Regions from separate parts of the Donghicola sp. genome, predicted to be linked through region 1. Evidence: riboswitches for the same ligand, from Rfam matches in the RefSeq annotation. Region 1 holds a riboswitch; each other region holds the start of a gene.
What was found. Region 1 has a riboswitch for cobalamin ahead of N4A58_RS01635 (hypothetical protein). Riboswitches for the same ligand answer to the same signal wherever they lie in the genome.
Positions count from the first base shown of each region.

Region 2: linked by a shared signal. The riboswitch ahead of N4A58_RS04645 (DUF1636 domain-containing protein) and the one ahead of N4A58_RS01635 (hypothetical protein) in region 1 are both predicted to bind cobalamin.
Region 3: linked by a shared signal. The riboswitch ahead of N4A58_RS13195 (DUF4198 domain-containing protein) and the one ahead of N4A58_RS01635 (hypothetical protein) in region 1 are both predicted to bind cobalamin.

Region 1 is NZ_JAOARZ010000008.1:107,457-118,080, reverse strand. It holds gene N4A58_RS01655 (sodium:solute symporter family protein) at 1-553, opposite strand, end outside; gene N4A58_RS01650 (DUF4212 domain-containing protein) at 573-833, opposite strand; gene N4A58_RS01645 (adenylate kinase) at 923-1,591, opposite strand; gene acs (acetate--CoA ligase) at 1,615-3,588, opposite strand; gene N4A58_RS01635 (hypothetical protein) at 3,951-4,229, opposite strand; cobalamin riboswitch at 4,331-4,526, opposite strand; gene N4A58_RS01630 (hypothetical protein) at 4,558-5,217, opposite strand; gene N4A58_RS01625 (glycine zipper family protein) at 5,201-5,575, opposite strand; gene N4A58_RS01620 (2-oxoglutarate and iron-dependent oxygenase domain-containing protein) at 5,678-6,592, opposite strand; gene N4A58_RS01615 (helix-turn-helix transcriptional regulator) at 6,629-7,393, opposite strand; gene N4A58_RS01610 (hypothetical protein) at 7,517-8,347, shown strand; gene N4A58_RS01605 (aspartate aminotransferase family protein) at 8,390-9,709, opposite strand; gene N4A58_RS01600 (cupin domain-containing protein) at 9,836-10,405, shown strand; gene N4A58_RS01595 (STAS domain-containing protein) at 10,525-10,624, shown strand, end outside.
Region 2 is NZ_JAOARZ010000014.1:187,888-198,511, forward strand. It holds gene cobN (cobaltochelatase subunit CobN) at 1-1,748, opposite strand, end outside; gene cobW (cobalamin biosynthesis protein CobW) at 1,753-2,787, opposite strand; gene N4A58_RS04645 (DUF1636 domain-containing protein) at 2,790-3,158, opposite strand; cobalamin riboswitch at 3,258-3,475, opposite strand; gene cobO (cob(I)yrinic acid a,c-diamide adenosyltransferase) at 3,513-4,133, shown strand; gene N4A58_RS04655 (ABC transporter ATP-binding protein) at 4,320-5,075, opposite strand; gene N4A58_RS04660 (ABC transporter ATP-binding protein) at 5,091-5,849, opposite strand; gene N4A58_RS04665 (branched-chain amino acid ABC transporter permease) at 5,862-7,064, opposite strand; gene N4A58_RS04670 (branched-chain amino acid ABC transporter permease) at 7,068-8,099, opposite strand; gene N4A58_RS04675 (substrate-binding protein) at 8,206-9,552, opposite strand; gene N4A58_RS04680 (helix-turn-helix transcriptional regulator) at 9,773-10,624, shown strand, end outside.
Region 3 is NZ_JAOARZ010000026.1:207,470-218,093, reverse strand. It holds gene N4A58_RS13220 (homocysteine S-methyltransferase family protein) at 1-288, shown strand, start outside; gene metH (methionine synthase) at 281-3,004, shown strand; gene N4A58_RS13210 (ABC transporter substrate-binding protein) at 3,132-4,304, shown strand; gene N4A58_RS13205 (YVTN family beta-propeller repeat protein) at 4,307-5,272, shown strand; gene N4A58_RS13200 (hypothetical protein) at 5,285-5,737, shown strand; cobalamin riboswitch at 5,915-6,132, shown strand; gene N4A58_RS13195 (DUF4198 domain-containing protein) at 6,256-7,041, shown strand; gene cbiM (cobalt transporter CbiM) at 7,045-7,662, shown strand; gene N4A58_RS13185 (cobalt ABC transporter permease) at 7,659-8,249, shown strand; gene cbiQ (cobalt ECF transporter T component CbiQ) at 8,253-9,044, shown strand; gene N4A58_RS13175 (energy-coupling factor ABC transporter ATP-binding protein) at 9,031-9,687, shown strand; gene N4A58_RS13170 (metal ABC transporter permease) at 9,690-10,523, opposite strand; gene N4A58_RS13165 (metal ABC transporter permease) at 10,523-10,624, opposite strand, start outside.

The DNA of each region.
Region 1 (10,624 bases):
GAACGACGTACTGTGCAACCTGAGTGTAGGTGATGCCCTTCATGCCGCCGATAACCGCGTAGAAGAACACGATGGCCGCGCCGATCAGAAGGCCGGTCAGTTTGTCAACTTCGAGGAAGCGCGAGAACGCAACGCCCACACCGGTCATCTGACCGATCACGTAGGTCAGCGATGCAACGATCAGGCAGATAACAGCGACGGTACGCGCAGTCTGGCTGTAGAAGCGGTCGCCGATGAACTCAGGCACGGTGAACTTGCCGAACTTGCGCAGGTAGGGCGCAAGCAGCATCGCCAGCAGAACGTAGCCGCCGGTCCAGCCCATCAGGTAGGCCGAGGTGTTGTAGCCGCCAAATGCGATGATACCGGCCATCGAGATGAACGAAGCTGCCGACATCCAGTCCGCACCGGTTGCCATACCATTCACCACAGGGTGAACGCCGCGGCCGGCTGCGTAGAATTCCGAGGTCGAACCCGCGCGGGCCCAGATCGCGATGCCGATGTAGAGGGCGAACGTCGCGCCCACCACCAGCAGGTTTAGTGTAAATTGATCCATGATATCAGGTCCTTAAAACTTATTCTTCGTCCACGCCGTATTCGACGTCGAGCTTGTGCATGCGCCATGCGTAGAAGAAAATCAGAACAAGAAAGACGAGAATGCTTCCCTGTTGTGCGAACCAGAAACCAAGGTCCGTTCCGCCGACTTCGATACCCGACAGAAGCGGGCGCAGCAGAATGGCCATGCCAAAGGATGACACGAACCAGACGATCAGGCACCCTTTGATGATACTAATATTTTTCGACCAGTAGGCCGAGCTGTCCTGTTGGCTTGCCATAGGCAATCCTCCCCATTTTCCAAAAAGCTATGGTCTTGATTCGTAGTCCGGGGCGGTTCCTCCTTCGCCCCGGAGACATTCTAGGAAACCTAGCTGATCGCGCTCTCTACCATTTCGGTCATCTTTGCGGTGATCGCATCGATGTCGCCCATGGCGTCCACGCGGCTAAGTTGCCCCTTTTCGTCGTAGTAGGCGATCAGGGGGGCGGTCTGAGCGTGGTACGCCTCGAGGCGGGCTCCCACGGTTTCAGCCTTGTCGTCGGCACGGCGCTTGAATTCCGTGCTTCCGCAGTTGTCACAAACACCTTCGGCAGCGGGCTGCTTGAAGCTGTCATGATATCCTTCGCCGCAACCGGCGCAGGTGTAACGGCCAGAGATACGCTCGACCATCGCTGCATCGTCGACTTCCATCGCGATGGCGGCGTTGACCGACTGGCCATTCTCGGCCAGCAGCCCATCAAGAGCTTCGGCCTGAACAGTGGTGCGGGGGAAGCCGTCAAGGATGGCGCCTTTGGCGACGTCATCCTCTTTGAGGCGGTCCCGCAGAATGTTGATGACGATCTCGTCGCTGACCAGCTCGCCCGCGTCCATCACGGCCTTGGCCGCTTTGCCCGCGTCGGTGCCGGCGGCAACAGCTGCGCGCAGCATGTCACCGGTCGACAGTTGCACCAGACCGAACTTCTCTTCGAGACGGCGGGCCTGGGTGCCTTTGCCGGCCCCGGGGGGGCCAAGCAAAATGAGAACTGCGGGTGTGGTCATGGTTGTCGCTCCATCCATCTCCGTTAGCCCCGGTTCATCCGGTTTTCGATCAGCTCGTCCACGCAGCCAGGTTCGGCCAAGGTCGAGGTGTCACCCAGTGCGCCAAAGTCGTTCTCGGCAATCTTGCGCAGGATGCGGCGCATGATCTTGCCCGAACGGGTCTTGGGCAGGTTGGGCGCCCACTGGATCAGGTCGGGCTTCGCGATCGGACCGATCTCGGTGCGGACCCATTTTTCCAGCTCTTTGCGCAGCTCTTCGGTGGGCTCTTCGCCGTTCATCAGAGTGACGTAGGCGTAGATGCCCTGACCCTTGATCTCGTGCGGATAGCCAACCACTGCGGCTTCGGCGACTTTGGCGTGTGCCACCAGCGCGCTTTCGACTTCGGCAGTGCCCATGCGGTGACCGGATACGTTGATCACGTCGTCCACACGGCCAGTGATCCAGTAGTAGCCATCCTCGTCACGGCGGCAGCCGTCACCCGAGAAGTAGTAGCCCTTGTACTGGCTGAAGTACGTGTCTTGGAAGCGCTCGTGGTCGCCCCAGACGGTACGCATCTGACCGGGCCAGCTGTCGGCGATACACAGAACGCCTTCGGTCGCACCTTCGAGAACTTCGGCAGTGGTGGGGTCCAGAACGATCGGCTGAACACCAAAGAAGGGCGTGGTTGCCGAGCCGGGCTTCAGCGCGGTTGCACCGGGCAGCGGTGTCAGCAGGTGACCACCGGTTTCGGTCTGCCACCACGTGTCAACGATAGGCGCTTTGCCTTTGCCGACAACGTCGTTGTACCAGTTCCATGCTTCGGGGTTGATCGGTTCGCCCACGGTACCAAGGGTCTTGATCGACGACAGGTCGTACTTTTCGACGAACTCGGTGCCTTTGCCCATCAGAGCACGGATCGCGGTCGGCGCGGTGTAGAACTGGTTGACCTTGTGCTTTTCGCAGACAGCCCAGAAACGACCGGCGTCGGGGTAGGTGGGAACACCTTCGAACATCAGCGAGGTCGCGCCATTCGCCAGCGGGCCATAGACGATGTACGAGTGGCCGGTGACCCAACCCACGTCAGCGGTACACCAGTAGACGTCGCCCTCGTGGTAGTCAAAGACCAGCTCTTGGGTCATCGCCGCGTAGACCAGATAGCCGCCCGAGCAGTGAACAACGCCCTTGGGTTTGCCGGTCGAGCCCGAGGTGTACAGGATGAACAGCGGATCTTCGGCGTTCACTTCCTCGACGGGGCATTCGGGTGCTGCGTGCTCCATCAGAGCGTTCACGTCGACATCGCGACCGTCGACCCAAGTGGTCTGACCGCCGGTGTGCTTGACCACGAGGCAGCGGACCTTGTCCGAGCAGTGCAGAAGCGCGGCATCCGCGTTCGACTTCAGCGGGGTGACGCGGCCGCCACGGGGCGCTTCGTCTGCAGTGATGATGACCTTGGCGCCGCAGTCGTTGACGCGGTTTGCCAGAGCGTCGGGCGAGAAGCCCGCAAACACGATCGAGTGGATCGCACCGATACGGGCACAGGCCAGCATTGCATACGCCGCTTCGGGGATCATGGGGAGATACAGGATGACACGATCACCTTTGGTCACACCCTGGCTGCGCAGGACGTTCGCCATGCGGCAAACCTTGTCGTGCAGCTCGTTGTAAGTGATGTGCTGTGCTTCGTCGTCCGGATTGTCGGGCTCGAAGATGATCGCAGTCTGGTCGCCGCGCTTTTCGAGGTGACGGTCAATACAGTTATAGGCAACGTTCAGGGTGCCATCGTGGAACCACTTGATGCTGACTTCACCAAAGTTGTAGTTGACGTCTTTGACTTGGGTGTAGGGCTTGATCCAGTCCAGACGTTTGCCGTGCTCGCCCCAGAATGCTTCGGGGTCGTTCACCGACTGGGCATACATCTCTTGATACTTTGCCGCATCAATATGAGCGGTTTTCGCGAATTCAGCCGGAACTGGATAGACCGGTTCCTTGACCTCGGCGGTTTGCGCTTGAGTGGACATTAGGCTCCTCCCTCTGTCGTTTTATGGACGCCCCGTATGGGGGCAAATTGCAGCCACAGAATATGTCGGCGTCTCTCCCTTAGCGAGACATTACCAGAGTTTGAAAACAATGGAATAAGTCCCTGCAAGGCATCAATTTATTTGTGAAGCCTGTTTACTCGCGGATGTCATTTTGTAAATTCACTGAAAATAACGCGGTGAAATTTTCGTGAAAACAATGTGATAGATGCAAAATGAGAAAACCGTTAGCGCGGTATCTTTGCGACCAATGTATGGGGTGGCTGCGACGGAACGGCGCAACCTTGACGATGGTAGCGCCGATCAATTTGTTTGCAGTTTGTTGGTCAGATGGTTGCAACCTTTTACTGAAGCCGCATTTGACTCCGTCTGGCCCCGCGGCGTCTGGGGGCGGGCATGGGCCGTGTCGCTTCGACCAGCAGGGTTTCGAACGCGGCCAATGCTGCTGAGTCGGAATCGAAATAGTGCAGTTTCGCGATTGCTGCGCGGGCCTCTGCGCGCATGTCGGTCGTATCCTCAAGGCTCAGACACCATTGAAGAAAGCCCGCCCGCGCCCGTTCCGTCGGATCAATTTGAGAATGTTTTGCGGCCGTCAGTCCGGCCACGATAGTCGTTAAGGTCATAGCGCCCTCCGCGCGTTTGGACCAAGGAGGACAGGCGGAAACCGATATGCCCGAACGCTGCAGAAGCTGGGGCCACCGCATCCGCCGGAACACCCCGTCCGGGTTTGCATTGCTTAGATGGCAGGTCTCCTGACTCGCGTGTCTTTGCCGTTTCGGACCTTCCCGGCGCGGGGCCAGTGGTTCTGCCGAAGAGCTCTTCGCTTACAGTTGCGGGGGCAGTCGCGGATTTACACCACGTTCCCTTTTCATGCCGTTCCTGCCGGAGCAGGGCGGGCAACCATCTGCGCTGACCATGACGGGCCCGTTGGGGCCCGTCAATTCAATTCGCTCAGGCTTTGATGGATTGCCAACGGCATCTCGGACACAGCGTCACCGCGATCCAGAAAAATAGCCCCATAAAGCCAATTCCGAACACAGCGCCGCCGGCCTCTGCCACTGCGGGGTGCAAGGTCAGCATGCCCGCCGTGCCCACCACAACGGCCAAACCCTTTTGCGCTGGGGCGAAGGCTGAACCTGTTGCGATTCCCAAAATCCATAGCGCCCCAAGCAATTCGGTCCCGCCGCCGACCCCCTCGATCAAACTGGTGGCGATGTGCCAGTGACGGGCGGCATCCGACGGCGCGGTGCGATAGATCTCTGGCAAACTAGCCAGCGCGACCACAGCGACAAGCCCCGCCGCAATCACCAGTGCGGACCAGACAAAACCTACTCCGGTGATCCAGCGCCGCCAAAGGGGCGCATCGCGCTCTGACAGGGCCAGCACCAGCATTAGCAGCGCCAGCCCGTTGACCACGTAAATGCTGAAATACCACAGCCGCAACGCGCCGGAATGGGTGACGATAAAGGCGATGGTCCGGATTGACGGCACGCCCGCGGCATCTAGATCTGCCCCAGAAAAGATGGTCGCGTACATCAGCAGGCCAACCAGATAGGTCAGCCCGCACACTGCTGCCGCCAGCGCCGCAAAGGGTCTATCCGACGACCGCATGGCCACGCCCCTTCATGCAGTTGATCACGATGTCTTCTTTCTTGTCTTGGTTTTCGACCGCAACCGTGCCCCCCAGAATGGCGGCGCCCCCCAACGCGCTGCCGACCATGTCGTCATCGTCTGCCACTGCCGACAGCAAAGCCCCCGCGGCCGCTCCGATGGCGGCAGCACCGTAGGCCTCTTGGGTCAATTGGGTCTGGTTCTTGGCCAGTCGCTGGCAGGCAGCCAGATCGCTCTGGAACCCGATCGTGGTGGGGCCGTCATTGATCGGGGTGTAGTTTGCGCCGCTGTCACCGCAGGCGGACAGCAGGGTGCCCGCAAAAAGGGCGAGGATGAAATGCTTCGAGTAACCTTCCATGGTCATGCTCCGTGTCTGAATTGACTGACACGGCTTTTGACCGATTGGTGCAATTTCTCACATGACCGCAGGTGTCACGGACATGACACTTGGTGCCAATTGTTACGCGGGGCGCTGCAGGTGCAGGTAGGTCTCGCGAAAGCGGCGCTCCAGATGGTCGCCCGCCAGCAGTGTTCCGCCCGAGCCAAGGGGGGCGACATTGGTGTCGTAATTCGGGTTAAAGAAAAGCGGGACGCTGACGCGTTCTTGGCTCGTGCCGATGACGCGGTGCAAGGTGGCCTTGATCCGCCCGTTGGTCCAGCTTTCCAGCATTTCGCCGAAATTGATGATGAATGTGCCCGGCTCGGCTTGAACAGCCAGCCAAGCGCCGTCGCGCTGCTGCACTTCCAGTCCCGCAACGCCGTCTGTCGCCAAGAGCGTCACGCAGCCATAGTCCGTATGCGCCGCGATCCCGAAATCATTAGCGCCCGCATCGACCGGACGGGTGGGGTAGTAATTCCCGCGCAGCAAGGTCATCGGCTTGGTAAAGGCTTCGTCAAAGCTGCCCTCGGGCAGGCCGACCGCTGCAATAATCCCGCGAAGTGTGTCCATGGCGACACCGACCGCGCGGTCCGCATAATCTTCGACGGTCTGTTTGAAACCGACGGGCTGATCGGGCCACTGGTTTGGTGCGTAGCAGGTCAGATGGGCCAGTGGGTCATTGGCGGGCAGCGCGAGGCCACTGTCAAAGACCTGCTTGTAGTCGGGGTTCGCGTTGGGATCGACCTGTTCGGAATAGGGTGCACCCCAACCCCGGTTCGCGCCGGTGCGGGCCATGTTCACAGGCTCTTTGGCGGCCTCTGGCAACTGAAAGAACGCGCGATAGGCGTCGATCACGCGCAAGACGTCCTCTGGCGAGAGGTCGCTGTTCACCAAAGTCATGAAGCCGACCTCTTGGGCCGCGCGGCGCAGCTCTGCCATCGTTTCTGGCGCGCGGGAGATCATCTCGCGGGCGTCAATACGGGGGATGGTGGTCATGGCAAGGGCCTTTCGGGTGTCGCGTCGCGGCGGACCCTAGCGCCCTTGGGGTACGGTTTCCAGCGTGTTCGCAGGGCGCGCCATCAGAGCGCCGAAATCCACGACTCCCCAGAAGCCCGCAATCTTGTAGGGCTTGAGTAGGTGTTCTGGTGCAACCAACTGGTCCTGTCGCGAAAGCTCCGAGATTTTCTCGCTCAGCGCCTCAATATCTTGGCGGATCTCCAGCGCGGTTTCGGTTCGCATGCGGCGAGATATGGTAAAGAAATGATCTGCGTTACCGGATGGGGTGCTGATGCCATGCGCGATGAAGCGCAGGTTGACCTCTTTGAGGAGGGGCAGAAGCGGGCCATTGGGTCGAAACCGGATCGGGGCATGCGACAAAAGCCGAATTTTGTTGCCCGCGCCGACCTCTGCCAACCCTAGCCGTTCCAGAGTCATACCCATCTGGTGCAGCCGCGTCGGGCTCAGGTCCATGACCTGTGCGATGTATTCGGGCGCGCGCAGATCACGCAGCAGGATCAGGAAGTAAAAGAGGGGCGGGTCTGCCGCCAAACTTAGTTCGGTCGCCATGGGCAAGACAGTCGCCTCTGCCTTCTGGCGGGCGGCATTGTCGGTCACGTCTGACAGCGACAAATCGAGTGCGTCGCAAATTTCGATGATGCGGCTCAGTTTGCAATCCCGCGCCGCAAAGATGCGTTTGATTGTGGGCTCTGACAGTCCCATCGTGTCAGCCAGATCGGCATAGGTCATGCGCCGTGCGCGCAGAGCCTCTTGCAGGACTTTGAAGACATCTCCGCGCATATGGGCTCCTGTGATACGGAATTGGGTATTGGCGTATCGTTAAGTGATACCAAATCGATGATCTGCGCAATAAGCGTATCACAAGTATAAGTAGTTTTCATCTTAATCGATGGAGATTTCAGAATGACTTTACACTTGAATGTGACCCTCTTGGCAGGTGTGCTGGCGACCTTCACAGCCCATTCGGCAACCGCAGGTGAGTTCGAGTTTCCCGAGTCAGCGATCTTTGACGCGGCGCATAACCGGATCATCGTAAGCAACATCAAAGGTGGCTTCACAGACGCGGATGGAAATGGCTATTTGTCCAGCCTGAACCCTGACGGGACGTTGATGGCACAGCATTGGCTGACGGGCTTTGATGCGCCCAAGGGAATGGCGATCTCGGGGGATCGGCTGTTCGTGGCAGACGTTGCGGGATTGGTCGAAGTGGATTTGGAGAGCGCTGCAGTGGTGGCTATCCACCACGCGAAAACGGCTGAATTCCTCAATGATGTGACGGCGTCCGATGACGCGGTCTATGTCTCTGATCTGATGACCGACACGATCTGGCGCCTGCAGGACGGAAGCTTTGAACCTTGGGTGCAAAGCGCAGCACTCAGCCATCCGAACGGGATAGCCTGGGATGAAGACCGGTTGATCGTCGGGTCTTGGGGGCAGGGCCTGCACGAGGATTTCACCACAGACGCGCCGGGCGATTTGTTGGCGGTTGATGCAGCAAGCCAAGACATTGAGGTGATCGCGGAAGGGGTCGGAAACATCGACGGTGTCGTGATGGTGGACGGACGCCTGATCGTCAGCGACTGGGTGCAGGGGGCCCTGATCGAAGTTCAGGACGGCGGAGCAGAGGTGATCGGTACGTTCCCAGCAGGCTTGGCGGACATTGGGACCGATGGGGTGAACCTGCTGCTGCCGCACATGCTGGAGGGTCGCGTGCAAGTTCTGCCGCTGCCGTGAAACGAAGACCCCCGCGTCCATGTGGGGCGCGGGGGGCACTGTTTAGGCGGTGGTGCTGATCGCTTCGCCAAGAATATCGATCAGGGTATCAATATTCTCTTTCTCAAAAATCAGCGGCGGCGACATTGCAATCGTTTCGCCTGTATAGCGGACCATGGCACCGGCCTTGTAGCACTTGAGGAAGACCTCGTAAGCTCTTGTTCCGAATTCACCTTCGCGGCTTTCCAGTTCCACGCCACCGATCAGGCCGATGTTTCGGATATCCTTGATTGGGCCTTTGTCGCGCAGGCTGTGGACCTTTTCTTCCCAGTAGCTTTCCAGCTCTGCGGCGCGAGTCAGCAACCCGTTCTGCTCGTAAATGTCGAGTGTCGCCAAACCTGCCGCGCAGGCCACGGGGTGACCCGAATAGGTGTAGCCGTGGAACAGTTCGATCATGCCCTCGGGGCCGGTCATGAAGGCGTCGTGGATAAAGCCCTGCGCGAACACAGCGCCCATGGGCAGCGTCCCGTTGGTGATCCCTTTGGCCGTGGTGAACATATCGGGGACAACGCCGAATTTCTGGCTCGCGAAGGGTGTGCCAAGACGGCCGAAACCAGTGATCACCTCGTCAAAGATCAGCAGGATGCCGTGCTGGCTGGTGATCTCGCGCAGGCGCTGCAGATAGCCCTTGGGCGGGATCAACACGCCGGTCGAGCCAGCGACAGGCTCCACGATCACGGCGGCGATGGTTTCCGCACCGTGCAGAGCGATGATCCGCTCCAGATCATCAGCCAGATGCGCACCATGCTCGGGCTGGCCTTTGCTAAACGCATTCTCGGGCAGGTGGGTGTGGGGCAGGTGGTCCACGCCGGTCAGCATTGTGCCAAAGTTTTTGCGGTTGTTGACGATACCGCCCACGGAAATGCCGCCAAACCCGACGCCGTGGTAACCACGCTCGCGACCGATTAGACGGGTGCGCTGGCCTTCGCCGCGCGCACGGTGGTAGGCGAGCGCAATTTTCAGCGCGGTATCTACGGACTCAGAGCCGGATCCGGTGAAAAACACGTGCTTGAATTCGTCGGGCGCAAGGGCGCGCAAACGATCGGCAAATTCAAACGCGATCGGGTGACCCATCTGGAACGCAGGCGCATAGTCCATTTCCAAGAGCTGGTTATAAGCTGCCTTCGCGATCGATTCATAGCCGTGGCCCGCGTTGCAGCACCACAGACCAGCAGTGCCGTCCAAAATATCGCGCCCGTCGTCAGAGGTATAGTGCACCCCCTTGGCCCCAACCAGCATGCGCGGGTCGGCCTTGAACTGGCGGTTGGCGGTAAAAGGCATCCAGAAGGCGTCCAGCGGGATATTGCGCGCAGCTTGATTCATCAGAGCGATCCTATAAGTCGTTTGAGACAGATTACGCCTTTGTTTTGCCAGCGGAAGTCTGTTTTTTGCTTTCTCTAAGATATTGATATAACGATACCGGATCGGAAAACGTTGCGGATCGTGGACATGGTGAACAACTTCGATGACCCAGAAAACGAGGTGGCCATCCGGCTGCGCCGATTGCGGCTTGCGCGGGGGCTCTCCCAACGGGCGTTGGCCAAGGCAGCAGGGGTCAACAATTCCACGGTGTCTCTGATCGAGAGCGGGCAGATGAACCCGTCAGTGGGCGCGCTCAAGCGGGTTCTGACCGGCTTTCCGATTGGAATGGCGGAATTCTTTGCCTTTGACGCTACGCCGAACGAGCAGGTGTTTTTCGCAGCCGAAGAGCTGAAAGAGATTGGCAAGGGTGGTATTTCCTACCGCCAAGTGGGCGGCACTATTCCTGGTCGCACCCTGCAAATTCTGCACGAAACCTACAAAGTCGGGGCGAGCACGGGCACCGTTCTGCTCAGCCACGAGGGCGAAGAAGGCGGCATTGTCATCAAAGGCAGGCTCGAGGTTATCGTAGGGGAGCAGCGCAAGATTTTGGGGCCCGGGGATGCCTATTTGTTCGACAGTCGCATGCCACATTCCTTTCGAGCGATCGGCAAAGATGAATGCGTGGTCATCAGTGCGAGTACGCCGCCAACCTTCTGAGATTTAGCGAAAATCCTAAATACATCGCAGGGAACCGTGGTCCCGCTTTCATGAGTTGTTAGGGCCTCGGCCCGTAGCGTTCCCCCAAGACGCGGTTTTTTAACGAATGGGGGACTGCTTTGGCGAGCGATAGCCTATCAACTCTGACGCTTGAACCGGACGACTGGTTGGACGATCCCGAGACTGCAATCGGGGCGTTGTCCGCTGCGGTTGCCACAG
Region 2 (10,624 bases), on a different contig from region 1:
TGGCCGATGGTGACGGCAGCGATGCGGCGTTTGGCTTGGGCGGCCTCGCCCGGGTCGTTGACGATGAACGGGTAGATGACGGGCAGGTCGCGGATCAGCGCCTCGGGCCAGCAGTCACCGGACAGGGCCACGGATTTGCCCGGCAGCCATTCCAGCGTGCCATGGGCCCCGATGTGGACCAGCGCGTCGGATTGGGCGCGGAGCCAGAGGTAGAAGGCGACGTAGCTGTGGCGCGGGGTGCGGGACAGGTCGTGGTAGTCGTCGTCGCGGGTCTGGACGTCGCCGCGCTCGGGCTGGAGGGCGACCAGCGCATTCCCTGCGTCAATGGCGGGGAAATGGAACGCACCATCACGGAACAGCGGGTCGGTGTCGGGCGTGCCCCAAGCCGCGATTAGGTCAGCGCGGAGGGGGTCGGGTAGGGTGTCTAGCGCCTGTTCGTAGGCCGCGAGCGGATAGGTCAGGGTTTCGGTGGTCAGGCGCTGGCCCAGGTTCGACTGGGGGCGTACGGTGTGGCCGCTGGCATTGAGGTCAACCAGGATTTGCTCGGCGCTGGCAAGCGCGTCCATGCCGACCGCGTGGGCGATCTGGTAGGTCTTGCCGGGGTAGGTGGACAGCACGAGCGCGATCCGGTTGTCTGCGGCGGGCAGGGTGGACAGGCGGTGCCACTTCTGCACGCGGTCCGCTAGGGCGTCGATGCGGGCAGGGTCCGCACGGTGGGCAAAGCGGGAATATTCGAGGTCTGGATCCTTCTTGCCCGGCTGTTTGAAGCTGGCGACACCGGCAAAAATGCGGCCGTCGACTTCGGGCAGAACCACGTGCATGGCAAGGTCGGCGGGAGAGAGGCCGCGGTCGGCGTCATTCCAGTCCTTTTTGCGGGCGGTCGAGAGGGCAATCTGGAATACGGGGCAGCCAGCGGCATCGAGGGGCGAGGGTTCGCCATTGCGGCCTTGGGCCGAGAAGGCGGTCGCGTTCACGATGGTGGCGGGTTTCAGGGTCTCGATCTCGGTGCGCAGCCAGTCGGCAGCGGCAGGCGCTTTGAGGCTGCTGGCAAAGGCTCCAAAGGCTTGGAACCCGCGCTGCTCCAAAGCCGCGATCATGGCGTCGATGGGCGAGGTGTCCGCCGATGTCAGGTAAGAGCGATAAAATGTCACCAGAGCCAGCGGGCGGTCGTCGCGCTGCGGATCGGTGACAACGCCCGTGTCGGGCAGGTAAAAGCCCGCATCCGGCACGGTTTTTGCGCCCATCACGGGGGCCGCATAAAGGCCAGCGGCCAGCGCCAGTTGGGCGAGCGCGGCTTGGGCCGCAACGGCGCCGCCAGCGTCGCACAGCTGCTGAAGACGGCGCAGGGTCGAGACGGGCAGGGTGCTGAGCTGGTCCAGCCGGTCATCCTGACGTCCGTCGGCGGGCAGGACGGCCAGCGCAATCCCCTTGCGCCGCGCCAAGTCCTGAAGGGTCGCCAGACCGTAAGACCAGTAGCTTTCGCCGCCGATCAGACGGACCAGAATGCCCTTGGCCCCCTCGAGCGTTTGTTCGGCGTAGACGTCCACGGACAGAGGATGTTTCAGGGCCACAAGGTTCGCCAGACGCACGGTCGGCAAGGTCCCCTTGGCCCGATGGTAGCCCGCCGCGAAAGCGCCAAGGTCCGAGTCCGAGAACGACAGCACAATCAGGTCTGCGGGCGTTTGCCCCAGATCCATCGGCGTATCGCTCTGGTCGAGCCCGTGGCTTTCGCGGAAGACGACGTGCATGGGATCAGACGCCCAAAGCCGCTTTGATTGCGGTCTCGTCGATGTGGTCGTGTTCAGCAATTACCACCAGCAAGGACGCGCGGGGACGGTCGCCCCAAGGCTGGTCGTACTGCGCACGAATGCGCGTGCCCACCGCCTGCACCAGATAGCGCATGGGTTTGCCCTTGACCGCGACGTAGCCTTTGACACGCAAGATATTCTGGTCCTTTGCCATTTTCACAATGGCATCTTGCAACGCCTGAACGTCCTCGACTTCGCCAAGATCGACCACGACGCTGTCGAAATCGTCATGTTCATGGTCATCGTGGCCGTCGTGGTGCGAAGGCCGGTTCTCCAGATCATTCTCGGCAGCCGCCTCGAGACCGAGGATCACGCGGGGATCGACCGCGCCATCGGTGATTGCGATGATCGGCAGTTTGCGGGGGGCTTCGGCCTCGACCACCTCTTTGGCCTTGGCGATGCCAGCCTCACCGGCCAGATCGGCCTTGGACAGCAGAACGATGTCGGCGCAGCTGATCTGGTCTTCGAACACCTCGGACAGGGGTGTTTCGTGGTCAAGGCTCTCGTCCGCCTCGCGTTGGGCCTGAACGGCGTCCAGATCGGGGGCGAACTGGCCACTCGCCACGGCCTCGGCATCGGCCACGGCAATCACGCCATCCACGGTGATGCGCGACTTGATCGCGGGCCAGTCGAACGCCTTGAGTAAGGGCTTGGGCAGGGCCAGACCCGAGGTCTCGATGATGATGTGCTCGGGCGTTTCGGGCAGAGCCATCAGCTGTTCGATGGTCGGGATGAAGTCATCGGCGACGGTGCAGCAAATGCAGCCGTTCGCCAGCTCCATGATGTTGTTTTCGGGGCAGTTTTCATCCGCGCAGGATTTCAGGATGTCACCATCCACACCAGCGGTGCCGAATTCGTTGACCAGAACGGCCAGACGCTTGCCCTGAGGGTTCTGCATCAGGTGACGGATCAGCGTGGTCTTGCCGGAACCGAGAAAGCCGGTGATCACGGTCACGGGGATTTTGGACAGGTTGGACATGGTTACTCCTGCGGGGGTATGCGGGCGATTGATTGTTTGCGAAAGGCCTGAGGGCGCTCGCGCCAGGGGACGATCCCGTCTGTGGTTTGGGCATAGGCCCGCACGCCGGTCAGGATCTCCTCTACCTGTGTGTCGGGGTCCATGTCGCCGTAGACATAGGTCCAACGGGCGGGGCCACCGGTCAGGGCGATCGAGCAGCCGCGCGAGCAGGCGGACAGGCACTCGGCGGATTTCAGGCGGACGTTTTCGGGCAGGTCTGACTGAGTCAGGGTTTCATACAGGCGCGCACCGGGGCGCGGCTCGTCCGCGACAGGCTCTCCGCCCGCGATGCGGCGGCAGGTGGTGCAGACGGTCAAGGTGACCTCGGCCATGGGTGCCTCCCTAAACTGGCTGGGAAAACGGGGGATCACTGGCCATCGGGCACGGGGAAACGCGCCTGTCAAAGCCGGCCGCGACACACCCCGGTCGCCCGTACATTTCATCGTGCTGGCAGGTCTCCCGGCTTGCGGAGCCCGAGGGGATCCTCGGCTGGCCCGATCCTTCCCGGCAAATGGATGCCAGTGGCAACGGGGCCTCTCCGGTCACGGTCGCGGGGGCGGCTGCGTTTCGGCTGCGATTTTGGTCGCAAAGCGGTAGCGCATTCCCTCTTCGCCTGTCATAGACAGGAACCAGCGCCGCCCACCTGAGGGAAGGCACCCCACCTTGTCAAGCGTAAGGATCGTCCTATGAGCGATAAGCCCCAAACCGATGAAGCCCGTCACGCGGCCAAGATGGCCAAGAAGAAAGCGGCGCGGGACAAAATCATGGCCACGAAAGAGGGCGAGAAGGGCCTGATCATTGTCCATACAGGGCCGGGCAAGGGTAAATCGTCATCCGGTTTCGGGATGATCCTACGCTGTATTGCGCACGGGATGCCCTGCGCGGTGGTCCAATTCATCAAGGGCGCGTGGGAGACCGGTGAACGGACCCTGATTGAGGCGAACTTCAGCGATCTGTGCCAGTTTCACGCCATGGGCGAAGGGTTCACTTGGGAAACCCAGGACAAATCGCGCGATATCGAAATGGCGAACAAGGGTTGGGAAAAGGCGAAAGAGCTAATCCTTGATCCCGAGATCAAGTTCGTGCTGCTGGACGAGATCAACATCGCGCTGCGTTATGACTATCTGGATGTCGAAGAGGTGGTGCGCTTCCTGAAGGAAGAAAAGCCGCCCATGACCCATGTTTGCCTGACGGGCCGGAACGCCAAAGAGCCGCTGATCGAGGCCGCAGATATGGTGACCGAAATGACCTTGGTGAAGCACCCCTTCCGCTCTGGGATCAAAGGCCAGAAGGGCGTTGAATTCTAAGCCTGATGGGGGCGCTGCCCCCTCTTGCCGCTCCGCGCCAATTCACCCCTGGGGTATTTGGGCCATGATGAAGATCTGTATGGCCTTCATCTTGGAGATAAATACCCTCGCCGAAGGCATTCGTGCGCAGCGCGGAATGAAAAAGGGCCCAGTTGGGCCCTTTTGTGTGTCCGAAGGTCGAAGCTGTCAGATCGCGAGGTATTCGGCGCGCAGCTCTTCGTTCGCGAGTACTTCGGCGGCAGAGCCATCGTAGACGATCCCACCGGTGTCGAGGATGATCGCACGGTCAGCAATTTGAAGAACGCGGACGGCGTTTTGTTCCACGATGACGGTGGTGATGCCCTGTTCCTTGATGTGCATCAGGGTTTTCTCGATCTCGTCCACGATCACGGGCGCGAGGCCTTCGTAGGGCTCGTCGAGGAGGAGGACCTTGATGTCGCGGGCCAAGGCGCGGGCGATGGCCAGCATCTGCTGTTCGCCGCCCGAGAGGGTCACACCCTCTTGCTTGCGGCGCTCGCCGAGGCGGGGGAACAGGTCATAGAGGCGGTCGATGGACCAGCCGATGGGCGGAGCGATTTGGGCCAGTTGCAGGTTTTCCTCGACCGTTAGGCCGGGGATTATGCGGCGGTCTTCGGGGACGAGGCCGAGGCCAGCCGCGGCTGCCTCGTAGCTGGTCATGTTATGCAGCGGCTGGTGGTCCAGCCAGATCTCGCCGTGGGTGACCTGAGGGCTGCCGGTGCGGGCGATGGCGCGCAGGGTCGAGGTTTTGCCAGCGCCGTTGCGGCCCAGAAGCGCGAGGATCTCGCCTTCGTGGACGTTAAAGTTCACGCCCTGCACGATGTAGCTTTCGCCATAGTAGGCGTGCATGTCCCAGACCGACAGGAAGGCGGGTGCCGTTTCTGCGTGGTTCGAGTTCTTGGAGAAATCGGGTCTTACGTTCATGGGGAAATCTCCTGATTAGACCTGCGCTTCGCCAAGATAGGCTTCGCGGACCTTTGGGTGGCCTTTGATGTTCTGCGGGGTGTCTTCGACCAGCGGGGTGCCTTGGGCCAGAACGGTGATCCGGTCGGCCAAAGAGAAGACTACGTGCATGTCGTGTTCGATGATGCACATGGTGATGTCGCGCTTGGTCTTTATCTCTTTGAGCAGATCGATGGTGTTGTTGGTGTCGGCGCGGGCCATGCCAGCTGTGGGTTCGTCCAGCAGCAGCAGACGCGGCTCCTGAACCAGACACATGGCCATTTCCAGACGGCGTTTGTCTCCGCGGGACAGGCTGCCTGCGTGCAGGTGCGCTTTGGACAGCATGTTCACGTCGTCCAGCATGGTCTCTGCCTTTTGCAGCATGTCGGACTCGTTCACGACAGAGCCAAAAGCATGCATGCGGAACGAACCGTCACGGCGGGCAAAGCAGGGGATCATCACGTTTTCTAGAACCGTCAAATCCGCGAAGATTTCAGGTGTTTGGAAGACGCGGCTGATACCCATCTGGTTGATCTCGTGGGGGGAGCGGCCCAGAACCGATTGACCGTCGAACATGACGCTTCCGGTGTCGGGGATCAGCTTGCCCACGAGGCAGTTGAGCAGGGTGGATTTACCGGCCCCGTTGGGACCGATAATGGCGTGGACGGTGTTTTCCTGAACGCTGAGGTTCACATCACCGAGGGCTTGCAGACCGCCGAAGCGTTTCCCAACCCCTTTGACTTCGAGAATACCCATCGGTTGCTCTCCTTATTCCGCGGGGGTGGTTTTGGCGGCAGCGCCGTCTTTGTCGGACTTGTCTTTCTTGAAGAGGCGCGAGATCCGCTGTCCCCCTTCGACAAGACCGCCGGGCAGGTAGATCACGACCAGCATGAACAGGATGCCGAGGGTCAGGTGCCAGCCTTTGCCGATGAAGGGATGGATGACAAAGACAACGAAGTCTTCGATCCCGTCGGGCAAGAAGCCGAACCACTGGTGCAGAACGTTGTCGTTGATTTTCGAGAAGATGTTTTCGAAGTACTTGATGAAGCCTGCGCCAAGAACGGGGCCGATCAGGGTGCCTGCACCGCCAAGGATGGTCATCAGAACGACTTCGCCCGATGCGGTCCACTGCATACGCTCGGCGCCTGCCAGCGGGTCCATGGATGCCATCAGGCCGCCCGCCAGACCGGCATACATGCCAGAGATCACGAAGGCCGCCAAAGTGTAGGGACGGGTGTTCAGGCCGGTATAGCGCATACGGTTCTGGTTACACTTCACAGCGCGCAGCATCAGGCCAAAGGGCGAGCGGAAGATGCGGACCGCGATGTAGAACGACACCAGCATGATGATCGCACACAGGTAGTAACCCGCGCTGAACTGGAAGTTCCATGCGCCCACGGCCATCTCGTAGGTCGAGCGCATTTCCAGACCGAACAGACTGGTCACGGGGATCGAGCCGTCAGCGGTCGCCGAGACACCCAGAATACGGGGATCGTCGAGGGTCAGCTGCAGGCCGGTTTCACCGTTGGTGATGGGCGTCAGAACCGAGTAGGCGAGGTTGAACGACATCTGCGCGAAGGCCAGCGTTAGGATCGAGAAGTAGATGCCCGACCGGCGCAGCGACACAAAGCCGATGAGCAGTGCGAACAGGCCCGCCACGATGACCGACAGGATGATCGCGGGGATGACGTTCATGCTCAGCAGCTTGAACATCCAGACTGCCGAGTACGAGCCCACACCCAGAAACGCCGCGTGGCCAAAGGACAGGTAGCCGGTCAGACCGAACAGAATGTTGAAGCCCACCGCAAAGATGCCAAAGATCACAAAGCGCTGCATCAGGTCGGGATAGCCCGCGTTGAACTGCGCCAGACCGCTATCGGTGGGGAAAGGGTTCAGGATGAACGGCGCGAAGAGTGTCAGCGCCGCGACGACCAGCAAAAGAGAGGTGTCTTTTTTGTTCAGACCAAACATGGATTAGTCCTCCATCACGCCCTTGCGGCCCATGAGGCCCCGTGGACGGGTCAGCAGAATGATGATGGCGACGACGTAGATAATGATCTGGTCGATACCGGGAATGATGGACTTGATCTCGTTCATCGAGGCAAAGCTCTCGAGAATACCAAGCAGGAAGCCAGCTGCCACAGCGCCGGGCAAGGAGCCCATGCCGCCGACAACCACAACCACGAAGGACAGCACGAGGAAGTCCATGCCCATGTGGTAGTTCGGGCTGTTGATCGGCGCGTACATCACGCCAGCCAGACCGGCGACTGCCGCAGCAAGGCCGAACATGAAGGTAAAGCGCTTGTCGATATTGATGCCCAAGAGGCCAACGGTTTCGCGGTCTGCCATACCTGCGCGGACAACCATGCCAAACGTGGTGAACTGCAAGAAGCTGAACACGCCGCCGATGATCACAGCCGCAAAGCCAAAGTAGATCAGACGCCAGTAAGGATAGATGATCGCGTTGGGATCAAAGCCGAGCAGAACGCCGAAATCAAAGCTGCCACGGAACGCCTCGGGGGCGCCTGTGGGGATCGGGTTCGCGCCGTAGAAATACTTGACGACCTCTTGCAGAACGATGGCGAGGCCAAAGGTCACAAGGATCTGGTCCGCGTGGGGACGCTTGTAGAAGTGCTTGATCAGGCCGCGTTCCATCGCGAAACCGACAAAGATCATCACCGGAATGGCGAACAGAATTGCCAAAGGAACGGACCAGTCGATGATCGAACCGCCCATCTCGGGTCCGAACCATGCCTCGACATAGGGGACTTTGACCTTGAGCGGATTGCCAAGGAAGTCTGTCTGGGTGGCGTCAACCACTTCGTAGCTTAGGTTCAGGATACGCTGGAGTGTCACAGCGCAGAAGGCACCGATCATGAACAGCGCCCCGTGGGCAAAGTTCACAACGCCGAGTGTGCCGAAAATCAGCGTAAGCCCTAGCGCAATCAGCGCATAGGCCGAGCCCTTGTCGAGCCCGTTTAGGATTTGCAGTAGGATCGCGTCCATGGTTCCGACCGTCTTCTCAATAGGATGCTAGGCCGGTCCGAGCGATGTCGGACCGGCTGATCAACCGGCCAGCGCAGAGGCTGGCCGGACCGATTGTGGCGGGGGATTATGCGCCCGGGTTACAGGTACCCAGCGCACCACCCGCGAACATCGGGTGATCGGGTGCGTACTCGACCTGAGCGCGCGGCGTGACCTGAACAACCTCGAGAAGGTCGAATTCCGAGGTCGGGTTCTCTTTACCGCGCACAACCAGAACATCTTTGAAGCACTGGTGGTCTTCGGCGCGGTACAGGGTGGGACCGTTGCCCAGACCGTCGAATTCGAAGCCTTCGAGAGCTTCGGCAACGGCGCAGGGGTTGAACGAGCCAGCACGAGCCACAGCGTCTGCGTACAGGATGGTCTGGACGTAGCAGGTGTGTGCAGCCTGCGACGGCGGGAAGCCGTACTTGGTGCCGAACGACTTGACGAATGCCTTGGAGCCTTCGTCCTGCAGCGACCAGTGCCAGTTGGTCGAACCAAGAATACCCTTGATGTTTTCGCCTGCACCACGTGCCATCAGGCGCGAGAACAGAGGAACAACGATCTCGAAGTTCTTGTTGTTGATGGTCTTTTCACGCAGGCCGAACTGAACCGCGTTGGTCAGCGAGTTCACCATGTTGCCGCCGTAGTGGTTCAGAACCAGTACGTCCGCACCCGAGTTCAGAACCGGTGCGATGTACGACGAGAAGTCAGTCGCTGCCAGCGGGGTCAGAACGTTGTTCACGGTCTCCCAGCCCAGAGCCTCGGTCGCGGCTGCGATCGATTCCTGCTGGGTCCAGCCCCAAGTGTAGTCTGCGGTCAGGTGGTAGGCTTTACGGTCGTTGCCGTAGACGTCTGCCAGCACGGGTGCCAGAGCTGCGCCCGACATGTAGCCGTTGAAGAAGTGACGGAAGCCGTTCGCTTTCTTGTCTTTGCCGGTGGTGTCGTTCGAGTGGGTCAGACCCGACATGAAGATGACGCCAGCTTCTTGGCACAGGCCCTGAACCGCGATCGCCACGCCCGAAGACGAGCCGCCGGTGATCATGACAGCGCCGTCTTTTTCGATCATCGACTTGGCCGATGCGCGGGCTGCGTCCGATTTGGTCTGAGTGTCGCCGGTGACGTACTCGACTTTCTTGCCCAGAATGCCGTTCCCTTCGAGCGCCTTGGAGCTGAAGGTCGGCAGCATGCCGCCGTCGCCGCCGCCGTTCAGGTGCTCGACCGCCAGCTCGTAAGCGCGCAGTTCGTCTGCACCTTCGTCCGCGTAGGGACCGGTCTGGGGCACGTTGAAGCCCAGAGTTACGGTGGACCCTGTGGGTGCGTTAGTGAAACCTTCGTGACCAGCAGCGCGCAGGTAGGTGGGCAGCATCAGGCCGCCGCCGGCAACCGCACCGGTCTTGAGCACGCCGCGGCGTGTCACATCCATCTTCGACATGGATTTCCTCCCAATTTTTGTAGGTGCTCGGTGGGGCTCCTCTTCCCCAGTCGAGCGGCACTATCGTGCAAACTCAGTATCAGGGAGGGTTGTAAAATTACGCAACAACCCTGTTGCTTGTAATGATTATTTTGTAAAGCTATACACAATGCGACTGCATACACTGTAAAGTATTTTTCTCGCGCCTGCAGAAGGGTGCTGAAAAGTAAGGGGAATTTTCATGTCGCGAAGTGCGTTGACAGGCAGCCGGATCCGCGAGCGTCGCAGCATGATGGAGATGCGCCAAGCCGATCTTGCCCGCCATGTGGGAATTTCCGCCAGTTACCTCAATCTGATCGAGCATAATCGGCGCAGAATCGGCGGCAAACTGCTGATGGATATCGCGTCCGCTTTACAGATCGAACCCGCTGCCTTGAGCGAGGGAGCAGAGGCGCACTTGGTCGCCCGTCTGCGCGAAGCGGCGGCAGATGGCGGCAAACGGACTGAAATTGAACGGGTGGACGAGTTCGCAGGTCGTTTTCCCGGTTGGGCAGAATTGGTCGTTGAAAAGCAACGGCGCATCGCCGCGCTGGAACGCACGGTCGAGGTTCTGACCGACCGTTTGACCCACGATCCGTTTTTGTCTGCGGCGCTCCATGACATCCTGACAGCGGTGGCTTCGATCCGGTCGACCTCTTCTATTCTGGTAGAGACACCGGAACTAGAGCCCGAATGGCGCGGCCGGTTTCAGCGCAACATCAATGAGGACAGCCAACGTCTGTCCGAAGCCTCGCGCTCTTTGGTGAGTTATCTGGACGGGGTAGATGACATCGACGCCAGTTCGACCTCTCCCCAAGAGGAGTTGGAGGCGTTTCTTGCGACGCACGACTTCCATTTCCCCGATCTCGAAGAGAGTCCGACCGAAGAGACCATCAATCAGTTGATCCACGGCGTCGATCTGTTGCGCTCGACTTCGGCGCAAGCTTTGGCGGTCTCGCACCTGACGCAATACGTACAAGACGCGCAGCGCTTGCCCCTGACGCGGTTGCGGTCTGTGCTGGGGACCTATGGGCTCGATCCTTCGGCATTGGCC
Region 3 (10,624 bases), on a different contig from region 1:
CTGAACTGCGCCCTTGGCGCAGACGCCATGCGGCCCCATCTGGCGGAACTGGCGGGTGTTGCAGACACCCGCATATGCGCCTACCCCAACGCGGGCCTGCCCAACGCCTTTGGCCAATACGATGAAACGCCCGAACAAACCGCCAAACTGGTTGAGGTCTTCGCCCGCGAAGGTCTGATCAACGTGGCGGGCGGCTGCTGCGGCACCACGCCTGACCACATCCGCGCCATCGCGGAACATGTCGCCCCCTACGCCCCCCGCCAGATCAAGGAGACCGCCGATGTCTAAACCTCTTCTGCGTCTTTCCGGTCTGGAGCCCTTTGTCCTGACCCCCGACATTCCCTTCGTCAACGTGGGCGAACGGACGAACGTCACCGGCTCGGCCAAGTTCCGCAAGCTGATCACCAACCGCGACTATGCCACCGCTTTGGACGTGGCCCGCGATCAGGTGGAAAACGGCGCGCAGATCATCGACGTGAACATGGATGAAGGTCTGATCGACAGCAAACAGGCGATGATCGACTTTCTGAACCTAATCGCCGCCGAGCCCGATATCGCCCGCGTGCCGATCATGATCGACAGTTCCAAATGGGAGGTGATCGAGGCCGGCCTGAAATGCGTGCAGGGCAAGCCGGTGGTGAACTCGATTTCGCTGAAAGAAGGCGAAGAAGCGTTCATTCACCACGCAAGCCTCTGCCTTGCCTATGGTGCAGCGGTCGTGGTCATGGCCTTCGATGAGGCAGGCCAGGCCGACACCCTTCAGCGCAAGATCGAGATTTGCGAACGCGCCTATAAGGTGCTGACCGAAAAGGTCGGCTTCCCGCCCGAAGACATCATCTTTGACCCCAACGTCTTTGCGGTCGCCACCGGCATCGAAGAGCACAACAACTACGGCGTCGATTTCATCGAGGCCACCCGCTGGATCCGCCAGAACCTGCCCCACGCCCATGTGTCGGGCGGCGTGTCGAACTTGTCGTTCAGCTTCCGCGGCAACGAGCCTGTGCGCGAGGCAATGCACGCGGTCTTCCTCTATCATGCCATTCAGGCGGGCATGGATATGGGCATCGTCAATGCCGGTCAGCTGGCGGTGTATGACCAGATCGACCCCGACCTGCGCGAGGCCTGCGAAGATGTGGTTCTGAACCGCACCCCAGACGCGACAGAAAACTTGCTGGAGATCGCAGAACGCTATCGCGGCGCGGGCGGTGGCAAAACCCGCGAAAAGGACATGTCCTGGCGCGAGTGGCCCATCGACAAGCGGTTGGAACATGCCTTGGTCAACGGGATCACGGAATTCATTGACGCAGACACCGAAGAGGCCCGCCAACAGGCAGAGCGCCCCTTACATGTGATCGAAGGCCCGTTGATGGCCGGCATGAACGTGGTCGGGGATCTGTTTGGCGCAGGCAAAATGTTTCTGCCGCAAGTGGTAAAATCCGCCCGCGTCATGAAGCAGGCCGTGGCCGTGCTCCTGCCCTATATGGAAGAAGAGAAGCGCCAAAACGGTGGCGATGGCCGCGAGGCGGCGGGCAAAGTCCTGATGGCCACGGTCAAGGGAGACGTCCACGATATCGGTAAGAACATCGTCGGCGTGGTTCTGGCCTGTAACAACTACGAAATCATCGACCTTGGCGTTATGGTCCCACCCCAGAAAATTCTGGAAGAGGCCCGCAAGCATAACGTCGATATCATCGGGCTTTCGGGTCTGATCACGCCGTCCTTGGACGAAATGGTGCATCTGGCGACCGAGCTCGAAAAAGAAGGCTTCGACGTGCCCCTTCTGATCGGCGGCGCAACTACGTCGAAGGTGCATACGGCAGTAAAAATCGCCCCGCAGTACCAACGCAATCAAGCGATCTATGTAACCGACGCAAGCCGTGCGGTGGGCGTGGTGTCTGCCTTGCTGAGCGATACGCAGCGTGATGAATACGTCGCGGGCATCCGCTCGGACTACACTGAGGTCGCCGAGCGTCATGAACGGGCGGAATTGGCCAAGCAGCGATTGCCCTTGGCCGCAGCCCGCGCGAACGCCATGCAAATCGATTGGACAGATTACACTGTTCAGGCTCCAAAGTTCACGGGTCAGCAAGTCATCGACGACTGGGATCTGGCGGAGATCGCGCGCTACATCGACTGGACGCCGTTTTTCCAGACTTGGGAGCTCAAGGGCGTCTACCCCCGCATACTAGAGCATGAGAAATACGGCGAGGCGGCGCGCAACCTTTTTGCCGACGCGCAGGCGATGCTTCAGCGGATTATCGAAGAGACGTGGTTCAAGCCCCGCGCCGTGGTCGGCTTCTGGCCCGCGAACCGTACGGGTGACGACATCCAGCTGTATACCGACGACGCTCGGACCCAGCCGCTTGATGTGCTGCACACCCTGCGTCAGCAGACCTCAAAGAGGAAAGACAGCCCTAATCTTGCGCTGGCCGATTTCGTCGCGCCCGAGGGCACGCCTGACTATGTGGGCGGTTTCGTGGTCACTGCGGGCCCCCAAGAGGATACGATTGCCAAAAAATTCGAAGACGCTGGTGACGATTACAGCGCGATCATGGTCAAGGCATTGGCCGACCGCTTTGCCGAAGCCATGGCCGAGATGCTGCATCAGCGTGTACGCCGCGATTACTGGGGCTACGCCAAGGATGAAACCTTCACGCCAGACGAGCTGATCAAAGAGCCGTATTGCGGCATCCGTCCCGCACCCGGCTATCCTGCTCAGCCCGATCACACTGAAAAGGTAACACTTTTCAAACTGCTGGATGCAGAGGCCAACACCGGCGTCGCGCTAACAGAAAGCATGGCCATGTGGCCCGGCGCGTCGGTCAGCGGCCTCTATATCGGGCATCCGGACGCTTATTATTTTGGCGTGGCCAAGGTAGAGCGCGATCAGGTCGAAGATTACGCCGCCCGCAAAGGCATGGAAGTGGCCGAAGCCGAGCGCTGGCTCGCCCCAATCCTGAATTATCGGAGCAGCCCCGTAGCGTCCCAAGTCGCGGCAGAGTAACGGCACATTTCGGCCCATAGCCCCGCACGGCGGCCCACACGTCCGGACGGGGCTGACCGCCATCAGACCATGGTCTAATTTCGTCCCTGATCGAGTCTCCATAGCCTGCGATCAGGGAGGAAAATTCATGCGTTTCAGAACCGTCGCGGCTGTGTGGCTTGCGGGGCTCATCCCGTTGTCGGGGCACGCCCAAGGCTTGGACATCAATGTCCACTTTCTGCGCGAGCAGACCGAAGAGATCGCGACGCTCTCGAATCTCGACCCTCGCCCCGAAGACCTGAGCATTCAGGGCGCCGAACTTGCGATCAAAGACAACGCGACCACCGGAAAATTCCTGAAACACGGGTATAGCTTGACCCTGCATGACGTGCCCGTGGGCGATGATGTCGTCGCTGCCGCCAAGACGGCCCTGCAGACCTCTGACCTGTTGGTCACTGATGTGTCGTCGGATCTTTTGCTCAAGATTGCAGACCTACCCGAGGCTGAAAACGCCTTGATCCTGAACGCCACAGCCGAAGATAGCGCTTTGCGCGATGAGGCCTGCCGCGCAAACGTGCTGCACACCGCGCCGGCGCTGGCCATGCGGACCGATGCGCTGATGCAGTACTTTCTGTTCAAGCGCTGGGGAAAACTGGCGATGATCGAAGGCACCTACCCTCAGGACACCGCCTATGCCGAGGCTTTGCGATATTCGGCCACCAAATTCGGTCTCAAGTTCGGCGAAACCAAAATCTGGGCCTTTGATGCGGATATGCGCCGGAACGCGGCGGCCGAAGTGCCGCTCTTTACCCAAGACTTGCGCGACTATGACGTCCTTCTGATTGCGGACGAGGCCGAGGATTTCGGGCGTTATGTGGCCTATAACACGTGGCTCCCCCGTCCGGTGGCGGGCAGCGAAGGAATCTCTCCCCAAGTTTGGGCACCTGTGGTCGAACAGTGGGGCGCCGCGCAGCTGCATTCCCGCTTCGAAGAGCTTGCGGGCCGCAGCATGGAGCCCGAAGATTACGGCGCATGGGCTGCCATCCGCAGCATCGGAGAGGCCGTGACCCGCACGAACGCCGCCGATGCGCCGACCCTGCGCAATTATATGCTTTCGCCTGATTTCGCGCTGGCGGGATTCAAGGGAACGCCGCAAACCTTTCGCGATTGGAACGGCCAGATGCGCCAACCCGTGCCGCTGGTCACCAGCCGCGCTATGGTGATGCAGGCCCCCCTGCCCGGCTTCATGCACCAAACCAACGAACTCGACACCTTGGGCGTGGACGCGCCCGAAAGCTCCTGCACCGCTTTCAAGGAATAATCATGCGTATCTCGACACTTGCTGTGATAGCCGCGATGGCCGCACACCCTGCCTTGGCCGATGAAATCTGGGTTACGAACGAAAAAGACGATACAGTCAGCGTGATTGACATCGAAACGATGGAGGTCAGCCACACCTACGAAACCGGCGAGCGCCCGCGCGGGATTACCTTTAGTCACGACTACAAATACGTCTACATCTGTGCATCCGACAGCGACGCAGTACAGGTGATGGACCCCGCCACTGGCGAGATTCTGCATGACCTGCCATCGGGCGAAGATCCCGAGCAATTCGTCCTGCATCCCGATAACAAGCACCTTTATATTGCCAACGAAGACGATGCGATCACCACGGTTGTGGACGTCGAGACTCGCAAGGTGATTGCCCAGATTGACGTTGGCATAGAACCCGAAGGCATGGCTGTCTCGCCCGACGGTAAGATCGCGATCACGACCTCTGAAACCACGAATATGGCGCATTGGATCGATACAGAAACGCAGGAACTGTTTGCCAATACGCTGGTGGACTCGCGCCCGCGCCACGCCGAATTCGTGAAAGACGGCGCCGAGATGTGGGTCAGTGCAGAGATCGGCGGCAGCATTTCGGTCTTTGACACCGCGACACAGACGGAAAAAGCCAAGATCCGCTTCGAACTGCCGAACATCCATCCCGATCGCATCCAGCCCGTGGGCTTTGAACTCGGCGAAGGGGACAAGTTCGCCTATGTCGCGCTGGGGCCATCGAACCATTTGGCCGTCGTAAATGCCGAGACCTACGAGGTCGAAGACTACATTCTGGTCGGTCGCCGCGTTTGGCACATGGCGTTCAACGCCGACAAGTCGCGCCTGTTCACCACTAACGGGATTTCTGGCGATGTTACGGTCGTGGACGTAGCCAAACGCAAAGCGCTGAAAACAATCAAGGTTGGTCGCTTCCCGTGGGGTGCCGCCTTCCGCCCGACCAACTAACGGAGCAGACCTATGAGAAAATTCATCACGATGCTAGCGATCGCGGCCACCTTGCCCATGGCTACGATGGCAGATGACGACGACGATGATGACATGAAGTTCGGCATGGCCGGTCTGTTGTCCGCCAAAAACAAGCATGACCTCGAACCGATCCAACTCAGCGCGGGCATGCCGCTGACTTCGGAACCTTGGGTGCTGAAATCCGGCAGCTATTACGAGTTCGAAATTCAGGGCGACGGCAGTCAGGAATTGGCGCTGGTCGGCCACGAATTCTTCCGCGCGATCTGGATCGACGAGATCGTGGTCGAAGGTCTGGAAATCCGCCCCCTCGGACTTGATTCCATCGAGTTTGACGAGGCCGGCGAGATGGAAATCGGCTTTATCGCGCTGAAGCCCGGCTCTTACTACATCAAGATTCCCGGCAGCACGGGCGAGACCCAGCGTCTCGACATCACCATCGAATAAACCGTGTCCAAATTGCGGAATTTTTAGCTGGGTGCATCACAGGTGCACCCGCATAAATTGCCTGTCCAAAGATGCCGACCGACACTTGCTGCGTCAAAGACGGCACCCCATGACTTGCGCGCAATATCTACGTCCGAAGGGACAATCTTGGCAATTGACTCAAGGGGTCCAATTGCCCATTACAAACGTGTGAACGGTTCTGCAACGCGCGACACGGCGCAGCAGAAGTAAAAGGGAACACGGTGCGGCGTACCCATCAGGGACCAAAACCGTGGCTGCCCCCGCAACTGTAAGCGGAGAGTGCGTCCAAGGGGCCACTGAGGATCATCCTCGGGAAGGCAGGACAGCACATCGACCCGCGAGCCAGGAGACCTGCCGTCACAGGGTCGGGAAACCGGCCTTACCCAACCGGACGCCGGGGTGAGCGTCTGGCTCGGCAGGTTTAAACATCTACCGTGTCCAGCTTCCCTTCTGTCCTTTCATCCGTGGGCTTTGCCCGCACGCCTGAAAGGTATGATATGACTTTGAAACTTACAGCGGCAGCGATGACGGCATTGCTCCCCTATACCGCGCAGGCGCATTTCGTCCTGCCCTATGCAGATGACACCCAGATCGCGCGGCCCGGCGATGTGCCAGTGGCACTGGTCTTCTGGCACCCTTTTGACAACGGTCACGTCATGGACATGGAGACGCCGCAAGCGTTCTATATGATCCATCACGGCGAAAGAACCGACCTGATGAACCGTCTCGAGCCAACCAATTTCCAAGGCGCCGAGAACACAGGTGCGGCCTTCAGAGCCTCTGTCCCCGTCAAACGCTCTGGCGACTATGTGCTGGTGACCGAGCCGGTCCCCTATTACGAACCCAGCGAAGACAAATATATTCAGCAGTTGACCAAGGTGGTGTTCAACCGCAACCAACTGCCTACTGACTGGATGGCACCGGTCGGTCTATCTACCGAGATCGTGCCTCTGGTCAAACCCTATAACGTGATCGCAGGCTCATCATTCACCGGTCAGGTCCTGTCCGAAGGCCAGCCCGCGGCAGGGATCGAGATCGAAATCGAATACGTCGCCGCAGCGCCTGATATTGACAGCTTTGCCGCGTCGGCGCCGACTGTGCAGCCCATGCCGGGTGGCTCTTTGGTCGCGATTTCGGACGAAAACGGATACTTCACCTTTGGTGTGCCTAAGGCAGGCTGGTGGGGCTTTGCCGCGCTCGGCTCTGGCCCCGCAACCGAACATGATGGCAAAGAGCTCAGCCAAGATGCCGTGCTCTGGATCAACGCCTACGATATGGAGTGAACCATGCATATCGTTGACGGAGCGCTTTCGAACCCTGTTGTTATCGCCGGAACGGCCATGGCCATTGGCGGTATCGCGATGGGGCTCAAGCAATTGACCCTAGAGCGTATCCCCGCGACTGGCATCCTGTCGGCCAGCTTCTTTGTCGCCGCGCTCATCCATGTGCCGATCGGCCCTTCCTCGGTCCATCTGGTGCTGAACGGGCTGGCGGGGCTGATCCTAGGATGGGCGGCGTTTCCGGCGCTCTTCGTTGGGCTCTTGCTTCAAACGGTTTTCTTTGGCTTTGGCGGGCTGACGGTCATCGGCGTCAATCTGTTGAACATTGCAGCGCCCGCGGTACTGGCTTGGCTGCTCTTTGGGCGACTGGTGGAACGCGGAACCCCGATGTCCGGCGCGATTTGGGCCGGTGTCGGTGGTGCGTTTTCCATCGCTGCGACTACGATCTTTGTCGCGTTTTCGTTGGCTTTAACGGGGGACGAGTTCATTCCTGCGGCCAAGTTGGTGCTGCTGGCCCACATCCCCGTCATGGTGATCGAGGCCCTGCTGACCGGCGCAGCGGTCTATCTGGTGCGTCAAGTGCGGCCCGATCTCTTTACCGCGGTCAAGGGGGTCGCCCCATGATCCGCGGGCTCGCTCTGATCTTTGCACTCCTTGCGATGCCCCTGCCCGCAGCCGCACACAAGGTGATCTTTGCGATCTTCAAATCCGGCGATGTTGTCGAAGGGGAACTCGGGTTTTCCAACGGCGACATGTCATCTGGCGCTGTGATTGAGGCATTCGACAGCGCAGGCAACAAAATCGGCGAGGCCATCACGGACGCAGACGGGTTCTTTGTTTACGCTCCGACACAAGAGATCACCCATATCTTCAAGGCTGATATGGGCGCAGGTCATGTGGCCCAGGCCGAAATGACCGCAGATGACATCGCAGATATCCTCGGCGTGGCCGCTGCAGAAGAAACCGTTGCCAAAAGCACCACCCCCGCATCGCCAACCACAACAGGCGGGGTCACCGTTGCGTCCTTGTCCAGCGAAGAGCGTTTGGCGATTGCCGAGGCCGTGCGCGACGAGATGCGCCCACTGCGCCGCGAACTAGCGGCCTACCGCGAAAAGAATGACCTTCAAACAATTCTAGGCGGACTAGGCTACATCTTCGGTCTGTTCGGCCTGTATTTCTACATCGCGGCGCGCCGCCGGATGGAGGGTTAAGGGATGAGCGATCGGTTGACCAACCCCGAGAAAACACTTCGGATAGGCCCCATGATGACAATGGGGCACATTCCGGATCTCGACCCGCGCATGCGGATCGTCTTGGCCGCCCTCTTCGCTGTGGTTGTTGTATCCCTGTCCGACCTGATCGCCTTGTGTCTGGCCGTGCTCGTCGCAGTCACACTGCTACCCTTGTCTGGTTTGCCTGCAAAACGCACGTTCAAGCGCATGGCAGCTATGGACGGTTTCATTATCTTTACCCTGATCCTACTGCCGTTTTCCGTGCCGGGAACACCGATGTTCACCTTTCTCGGCTTTGATGCCTCGTGGGAGGGGCTGCGCCAAGCGGTCGAAATCGCGCTGACCGCGAATGCTGTCATCCTCGCACTCATGTGTCTGGTCGGCTCGATGGAGCCTGTCACTATGGGGCATGCCTTGCACGCCCTGCGGATGCCTGAACAACTGGTGCAACTGTTAATGTTCACCACACGCTACATCGAGACCCTGCGCGAAGAGTACATGCGCCTGCGCGCCGCGATGAAGATGCGCGGTTTCCGCCCTGGCACCAATTGGCACACCTACCGCAGCTTTGGCTATCTGGTCGGGATGATGCTGGTCCGCGCGCTAGAGCGGTCCGAGCGCGTTCTTGGTGCCATGAAATGCAGGGGCTTTACGGGGCGGTTCGTGCTGCTAGAACAATTCCGGATGACGGATCGGGATTGGCTGTTTGCTGCGCTGATGACGGCCGCATCCGTCTTTCTGCTTGTGGTCCAATTCCGCCATGCCTTTGCTTGAACTTCGCGACATCGCCTTTGCCTATCCGGCCCACGCGCCTGTGCTCGAGGGCGCAAACCTGACCATTCACGCAGGCGAACGGCTGTCCATCGTTGGACCAAACGGCGTGGGAAAATCTACACTTCTGAAGATTGCGGTCGGCCTGCTGCGACCTAGCAGTGGTCAGGTTCTGGCCTTTGGCCAAGAGCGCCGGACAGAAACCGAATTCGCCGAAGTGCGCCGCCGCATCGGCTACGTGTTCCAAGATCCGGACGATCAACTCTTTTGTCCAACGGTGGCCGAGGATATCGCCTTTGGCCCGTTGAATTTGGGCAAATCGCGCGACGAAGCTTTGGCCATCGTCGATGATATCCTGCAACAACTGCATCTGACACACCTGCGGGACCGGATCACCCATCGCCTGTCAGGCGGGGAAAAACGCTTGGTGACGCTGGCTACCGTCCTTGCGATGGAGCCCGAAATGCTGCTGCTGGACGAACCGACAAATGCACTGGACGTGGAGAACGAGGCGCGCTTGATCGAGATCTTGCAGAACCTGCCCCAGGCTATTCTGCTGATCAGCCACAACCCCGAATTCAGCGCCAAGATCGCTCCCCAAGGCTACGGACTGAGAGCGGGCAAGTTGGAACGGCTGGCTGGCTAAGGTTAGACCGCCGCAGAAGCGCGGCGTGTCTGGATCGACTTGCGTACGAACGCCACGATGAACAGCGCCGTGAGCACCAAGATGATGGTCGGCGCAGGAGCGCTGTCGATAAAGAAGCTCAAGTAGACCCCGCTGACCATCGACACCGCGCATACCACCACCGAGACGATCAGCATGTGCTTGAGGCTGCGCACAAGCAAGAATGCGATCGCGCCCGGCGCGACCAGAAGTCCGATGGCCAAGATCAGCCCCGTTGCGGACAGCGTGGACACCACGGTCAGCGATAGGATCGCCAGCAAGCCATGGTGCAGCCAGCCGACGGGCAACCCCGACACCCGCGCCTGCGCCGGATCAAAGGCATGCAGCATAAAGTCCTTCCATTTCAGGATGAGCACAGCGGCTACAGGCAGCGATATCGCGCCTGCCGTCCACAGGTCCTGCTCCCCGACCCCCAGCATGTTCCCAAAGAGGATGTGATCGAGGTGTACGTTGGTGTTGATCGCGACATACATCACGATACCCAAAGCAAACATACCAGAGAACACGACGCCGAGCACGGTGTCCTGCTTGATCCGACTGTTTTCGGTCAGGTAGCCCGTCGCAAGCGCGGTAACCATACCCGCCGCAAAGGCGCCGATGATCAGCGAAAGCCCCAAGATATAAGCCAAAACGATCCCAGGTAAGGTCGCGTGACTGACCGCGTCGCCCATCAAAGCCCAGCCCTTTAGCACCAAAAAGCAGGACAGAAGCGCTGTCGGCACCGACACAATCAAAGCAATCCAGAATGCATTTTGCATGAACGGAAAGATGAAAGGCATGAGCAGCGTATCGAGCATTAAGTTTGCTCCTGCTGCAGGGCTGCGGCGGCCTGACGTCGCGCGGCCAAGACGCCATGTTTTGGGGCCCAAACAAAGACCGCAAGGAAGATCAGTGTTTG